Loktanella sp. M215: one gene and its partner. Each later gene encodes a partner of the first gene's protein in a complex. Links are inferred from orthologs where the notes say so. Each region holds a gene or a part of one and is shown on either strand. Other genes may lie near its edges.

Evidence for each region.
Region 2: the proteins of tldD (region 1) and GLR48_RS05610 are in contact, whole or in part, in a solved structure (PDB 5NJ9), measured with the Escherichia coli proteins. The link is inferred for Loktanella sp. M215 from one-to-one orthologs.

The regions. Positions count from the first base shown.
Region 1 is NZ_WMEA01000001.1:122,151-125,875, reverse strand. Bases 421-3,291 are described here. They hold tldD (metalloprotease TldD), read right to left. Parts: upstream 2,630-3,291; coding sequence 1,211-2,629; downstream 421-1,210. Other genes in these bases: coxB (cytochrome c oxidase subunit II), read left to right, coding at 2,839-3,291; dprA (DNA-processing protein DprA), read right to left, coding at 421-1,050. In the rest of the region: more of dprA, read right to left, coding at 1-420; more of coxB, read left to right, coding at 3,292-3,669. UniProt on the Escherichia coli protein: Metalloprotease involved in CcdA degradation. Suppresses the inhibitory activity of the carbon storage regulator (CsrA).
Region 2 is NZ_WMEA01000001.1:1,159,621-1,163,038, forward strand. Bases 428-3,418 are described here. They hold GLR48_RS05610 (TldD/PmbA family protein), read left to right. Parts: upstream 428-1,246; coding sequence 1,247-2,590; downstream 2,591-3,418. Other genes in these bases: GLR48_RS05605 (DUF2125 domain-containing protein), read left to right, coding at 428-1,164; GLR48_RS05615 (3'(2'),5'-bisphosphate nucleotidase CysQ), read left to right, coding at 2,577-3,350. Outside these bases: more of GLR48_RS05605, read left to right, coding at 1-427.

The DNA of each region.
Region 1 (3,725 bases):
CCGTGACAGCAGACCGCCCGCCGATCGGGCGATCCGACCGTCCAGTTCGAGGTCGATCAGCACCGGCGCGACCAGCGGTGAGGGGCTGCCCAGATCGCGGATCAACTGATCCTCTGCCACAGGCGAGGCTCCCAGCCGATCGAGGATCTGGTTATGCAATGCCGCCGCTTCCTGCAGGGTGCGGCGCGGTGCCGGGGGCTGGTCCGGAATCGTCAGCGGCAGGGGGGCTGCGGGCCGGGCGCCCAATGCCTCGATCACGTCGGCGGCGGATCGCACCAGTTGCGCGCCGTCGCGGATCAGCATGTTGCACCCGGCGGCGCGGGCATCGAACGGATGACCCGGCACCGCCAGCACGTCGCGGTGCTGATCCAGCGCGTCGCGGGCGGTGATCAGGCTGCCGGATTTGGCGGCGGCCTCGACCACGATGACGGCGCGGGACAGGCCCGCAATGATGCGGTTGCGCGCCGGAAAGTGCCGCGCCTGCGGTTGCAGACCCATGGGCATTTCCGACAGGCGCAGGCCCTGTGCCGCGATCAGATGGGCCAGATCGGTATTTTCGACAGGATAGATGACATCGACGCCGCCCGCCTGCACCGCCACCGTGCCGCCGGCCAGTGCGGCGTGGTGGGCAGCGGCATCGATCCCGCGCGCCAGCCCGGACACGACGACATACCCCGCGGCGGTCAGATCGCTGGCCAGGGCCTTCGCCATCCGGGTCCCCAGCGACGAGGCATTGCGCGCGCCCACCATGGCGATCATCGGGCGGTGCAGCAGGTCCACGCGTCCCAGCGCCCACAGCAAAGGCGGTGCGTCGGACAGATCGTCGATCGCCGGAGGCCAGTCAGGATCGCCCTGCATCAGCAGGCGTGCCCCCGCGGCGTGACCGGCCTTCATCTCTGCAATGACGACACCTGCGGGACAGATTTCATAATCAGCGACGCCAGCCGCAGCCGCGATGGCCGGCAGGGCCGCAAGCGCCCCGTCGGCGGACCCATGTTCGGCAATCAGCCGACGGTAGGTCGCAGGTCCGACACGACGGGATCGCAGCAAGCGAAGGTTCTGGAACCTGGGGTCATCCCGGGGGGATTTTTGGTGAGTGGTCGGGTGAAAAGCCACGTCTGAACCAAACCTTCGCCTTGCTGCACCCTCAGTCTAGAATCGCAATCCTTAATCAAAGCTGAATCAAAACAGCCGCATCGCGAAAATAACGTCAGGCCGATCCGCCGACCGTCAGGCCGCCGATCAGCAGGCTGGGTTGGCCGACGCCCACCGGCACCCACTGACCGGCCTTGCCGCAGTTGCCGATACCCGGATCCAGCGCCAGATCGTTGCCGATCCCGCGGATCTGCCGCAGGGCCGTCGCTCCGTCGCCGATCAGCGTGGCGCCCTTGATCGGGCGGCCCACGACGCCGTCCTTCACGCGGTAGGCTTCGGTGCAGGAAAAGACGAACTTGCCGTTCGTAATGTCGACCTGACCGCCACCGAATCCCACGGCATAGATCCCGTCCTTCAGATCCGCCACGAGGGACGCGGGCGCGGTGTCGCCGGCCAGCATGTAGGTGTTCGTCATGCGCGGCATCGGTGCATGGGCATAGGATTCGCGCCGCCCGTTGCCGGTGGGCGCGACCCCCATCAGCCGTGCGTTCTGCCGGTCCTGCATGTAGCCGACCAGCACGCCATCCTCGATCAGTACATTCTTCGCCGACGGTGTGCCCTCGTCGTCCACGGTGATCGACCCGCGGCGGTCGGGAATCGTGCCATCATCCAGCACGGTGACGCCCTTGGCTGCGATCTGCTGACCCATCAGACCGGCAAAGGCGCTGCTGCCCTTGCGGTTGAAATCGCCCTCCAACCCGTGGCCGATCGCCTCGTGCAGCAGGATGCCGGGCCAGCCCGGGCCGAGGACGACGTCCATCACGCCGGCGGGCGCCGGTTCCGCGTCAAGGTTGACGAGGGCGATGCGCAGCGCCTCGCGGGCGACGCCCTGCCAGTGCGCGGTGTCGATCAGACCGATGAGAGAGGCGCGACCGCCGCCGCCCATGCTGCCGCTTTCGCGCTGGCCGTCCTGTTCGACGATGATGCTGATGTTGATCCGGCTCATCGGGCGGACGTCCGTGACCATCGTGCCTTCGGGGCGCAGGATCACGACCTCTTGCTGGGACGCGCCAAGGGATGCGCTGACCTGCACCACGCGGGGATCAAGGTCGCGGGCAAAGGCGTCGATCTGGCGCAACAGGTCGATCTTTGCCGGAAAGCTGGCCTCGGCCACAGGGTCCACGTCGCTGTAAAGCTTGACGTTGGTCCCCTGCGGACCGGGCGCCATCGTGCCACCGCCGTCACCCACCGCCAGACGCGCGGTGCCGACCGCGCGGCGCAGCGCCGCCTCGTCGATCGTCGTGGCATGGGCATAGCCCGCCCGCTCGCCGCGAACCGCGCGCAGGCCGAATCCTTCGGAGGCGTCGTAGTTGGCGGTCTTGACCCGACCATCGTCCAGCACAAGGCTTTCGGACCGGCGGCGTTCGATGAACAATTCGCCGTCGTCGGCGCCCAGCGTCGCCTCTCTTAGCAGGGCAAGGGCCGTGTCCTGATCCAAATGCGTGTCAAAAGGGCGAAATCGGTCGTCTGTCATGGCGGCGCATCCTTGGGATCGGGACGTGATGACCACAGACCTGCGCCAAAGCGTCCCTTTGCCGCAATCGTGGTTCTTGAGTTGTCCTTCAGGATATGGGACACGCACGGCAGGATACAACGGGATTGTGCGACGGCCGTCATGGCACCGACGTCGCACCGTCGTCACGCCGCAGGGCAAAACCCGGCGCGAGATCATAAGGGAATGACATGCGACTGAGCAATTTCGCCAAGACTGCCTGGACCACCATGGGTCTGATACTGGCCGGTGCCACGGCCCGCGCGCAGGACGTGAATGTGGAGCTGCCCGTCATCGGCGCACCGCATCCGGGCGGAATCGGCTTTCAGGAAGCGGCGACCAGCATCGCGCGCGACGTGCACTGGCTGGATGGCATGCTGCTGTGGATCATCACCGCGATCACGCTGTTCGTCACCGGTCTGATGATCTGGGTCTTCATCAAGTATAACCACAAGTCGAACCCCAAGCCCGCTGGCTTCACGCACAACAGCCCGCTGGAAATCGCATGGACGGTCGTGCCGATCATCATTCTGGTTTTCATCGGCGCCTTCTCTCTGCCCGTGCTGTTCAACCAGCAGGAAATCCCCGACGGCGACATCACGATCAAGGTGACGGGCTACCAGTGGTACTGGGGCTACGAATACGTCGACGAAGGCGTTGCATTCGATTCGTTCATGCTGGCACCGGACGAGCTGGCCGACTACGGCTACAGCGACGACCTTTATAAGCTGGCGACCGATCAGGCGATCATCCTGCCGGTCGGCAAGACCGTCGTGATGCAGCTGACCGGTGCTGACGTGATCCACTCCTGGACCGTCCCGGCCTTCGGGGTCAAGCAGGATGCCGTGCCGGGCCGTCTGGCGCAGCTTTGGTTCAACCCGGACAAGGAAGGCATCTACTTCGGTCAGTGCTCCGAGCTGTGCGGCAAGGATCATGCATTCATGCCGATCACGGTCAAGGTTGTCAGCCAAGAGGTCTATGACGCCTGGCTGGTCGAGGCGAAGGCACAGAACGGCGTCTGATCGCCGTCGATCCGCAAGGATGACTGAAACAGGGTCCGATCCGGCACAGGCCGGGT
Region 2 (3,418 bases), 1.0 Mb from region 1 along the record:
GGCAAGGAAATCGCCCTCACCGTGACGACCACCGGGTCCAGCATCACCGCCAGCGGCGCGCCCGAGGATCTGACATACGACGTCGCGGCGGACCAGTATGTCGTCAACGTTGACAAGATGACCTCGCCCAAGGGCGACATCACCGGCGACATCCGTCTGACCCTGAACAACCTCACGGGCACGACCCACCAATCGACCGGCGAGACGCGAGAGACCAGCTACGACGTCAAGGCGAACGCCCTCGACCTGCTGATCGACGTGACCCCGCCAGAGGCCGGCAAGGTCATGCTGTCGGGCAAGATCGACGGCCTCGCCTTTGCCGGCGACAGCAGCGCGCCGGCAGACCTCGACGTCAGCGACCCCGCCGCGATGCTGGGCGGGGATTTCACCGGAAAATCGACCCTGACGACGGGATCGTCCGCCTACATCTTCTCGACCTCTGGCGACATGACCATCGATGGCACCACCACCAACGGCCCGGTCAATGTGATGACCTCGGTCGGACCACAGGGCGTGGCCTATGACGTCGCCGTCAGCGATCTTGCCGCCGATGTCACCGGCAGCGAGATGCCGTTCCCCTTCAAGCTGACCGCCGCCTCCTACGGCTTCGGCCTCTCGGCGCCCGTCGCACCCACCGACGCCCCCGCGCCCTTCAGCCTGAAGGTCGATCTCACGGATGTTGCCGTGAATGACGAGGTCTGGGCCATGATCGACCCCGCCGCCAACCTGCCGCGCGACCCCGCAACGGTCCGGCTGGATGTGTCCGGGTCCGCGCAACTGGACGTGGCCCTGACCGATCCCACGCAGATGGCTGCAGTGGGGCAGGGCTTTCCGGGCAAGCTGCAGGATCTGACCCTGAACGAGCTGACGATCAAGGCGGTCGGCGCTTCCGTCGACGGCAAGGGCCAGTTCACCTTCGGCAACACCGATACCACGACATTCCCCGGCATGCCGCGCCCCGACGGCCAGATCAACCTGACCGTGATGGGCGCCAACGGCCTGATCGACAAGCTGATCGCCATGGGGCTGGTCCCCGCCGATCAGGCGATGATGGGGCGCATGATGCTGGGCATGTTCGCCAAGGATATCGGCAACGATACGCTGGAATCCACGATCGAGGTCAAGGACGGGCAGGTGCTGGCCAACGGCCAGCGCATCCGCTGACCCCTTGGTCTGCGGGCCGCGACCTTGCAGCGCGGCCCCGACCGGACTACCTGCGGAGGGGATATTTCAGAAAGCCTCATCCATGACCGACCTTGCCGCGCTGACCCAACAGATCCTCGACGCCGCCCGCCGCGCCGGTGCCGGTGACGCCGATGCGATCGCGGTGCAGGGGACCTCGATCTCGATCGACGTGCGTCTGGGGCAGCTGGAAAAGGCGGAACGCTCCGAAGGCGTCGACATCGGCCTGCGCGTGCTGCTCGGTCAGCGGCAGGCCTGCGTGTCCTCCTCCGACAACCGCCCCGCCGCGATCACGGCGATGGCCGAACGCGCCGTCGCCATGGCGCGCGAGGCACCCGAGGATCCCACCGTCGGTCTGGCGGACCCCGACCAGCTGACACGGTCTACCGACAGCGCACACCTCGAACTCTATGACGCGTCCCCCGAACCGGACCCCGCAGCCCTGCAGGACGCCGCGATGCGGGCAGAGGCCGCGGCGCAGGAAAATCCCGGCATCTCTCAGGTCTCGGAAACCAGCGCGGGCTATTCCCGCCGTCAGGTCCACATGGCCGCCAGCAACGGCTTTTCCGGTGGCTACGCCCGGTCCGACATCGGTCTGTCCTGTGTGGCGATCAGCGGCACCGGCACCGGGATGGAACGGGACTACGACTACGACACCCGCATCTTTCAATCCGACCTGCGCGACCCCGCCGAGATCGGCCGCAGCGCCGCCGCCCGCGCGGTGGAACGCGCCGGATCGCGCCGGCCCAAGACCGGGGCCTATCCGGTCCTTTTCGACGAACGTGTCGCGTCCTCGCTCATCGGGCATCTGGTCAGCGCCATCAACGGCAGCGCCATCGCCCGCGGCGCGTCCTTCCTGCGTGGCGCGCTGGGCGAACAGGTGCTGCCCGCGGGCATGAGCCTGATCGAGGACCCCCACCGCCCCCGCGCGTTCGGCTCGCGCGTCTTCGACGCCGAAGGCTTGCCCACGCAAGCCCGCGCGCTGATCGACGACGGCACGCTGACCGGCTGGACGCTCGACCTCGCGACGGGGCGCAAGCTCGACCTGCCCTCGACCGCCAATGCCGCACGCGGCACATCCTCGCCGCCGCAGCCCAGCGTGACGAACCTTGCGCTGACCCAAGGCACCGCCAGCCGCGCCGACCTGATCGCGCAGATGGGCACCGGGTTGCTCGTCACCTCGATGATCGGCTCGACGATCAATCCCAACACCGGCGATTACAGCCGCGGTGCAGCCGGCTTCTGGGTGCAGAACGGCGAAATCAGTCATCCGGTCAACGAATGCACCATCGCGGGCAATCTGCGCGACATGTGGCGCAGCATGATCGCCGCCAACGACGGCCGCGCCCACCTGTCCCGCGTCGTGCCGTCCCTGCTGGTCGAAGGGTTGACCCTTGCCGGCGACTGACCTGCCCCTGCTCCTCGACGCCGCCGCCGCGGCAGGCGAGATCGCGCTGCACTATTTCAAGGCCGACCCGCAGGTCTGGGACAAGGGCGACGATCAGGGCCCGGTGACCGAGGCGGATCTGGCCGTCAACGCTATGCTGACCGACCGCCTGCGCACCGCGCGCCCCGATTACGGCTGGTTGTCAGAGGAAACCCCCGACGACACCGCCCGCCTGACCACGACGCGGCAGTTTATCGTCGATCCCATCGACGGCACCCGCGCCTTCATCAATCATTCTCAGGACTGGGCCCACGCCATCGCCGTGGTCGAGGATCGCCGCGTGATCGCCGGTGTCGTGACGCTACCAGCGCGCGGCCTGACCTTTGCCGCCGTCCTCGGCAACGGCGCCACCCTGAACGGCCGCCCCCTGCGCGTGACCGACACGGCCGACCCGGTGCAGGCCCACGTCCTGACGACGAAACCCAACCTCGCGCCCCAGCACTGGCAGGGCGGCGTGGTCCCTGCATTCACCAAAGGCTTCCGCTCCTCGCTCGCCTACCGCCTCTGCCTCGTGGCCGAGGCGCGGTTTGACGCGATGCTGACCCTGCGCCCGTCGTGGGAATGGGACATCGCCGCAGGTGCGCTGATCGTGACAGAGGCAGGCGGCACCGCCAGCGACCGCAACGGCCAGCCCCTGATGTTCAACAACCCGCATCCGCAGGTGAACGGCGTGTTGGCTGCGGGGGCGGTCCACGCAGCACTGCTGGCAGCGCTGATCTGACCGCATCCATGCTGCACCCGCAGCACGCCGCCGGTTGTATCGCCCCGGTCCCCTGCGTAAGTTGCCGC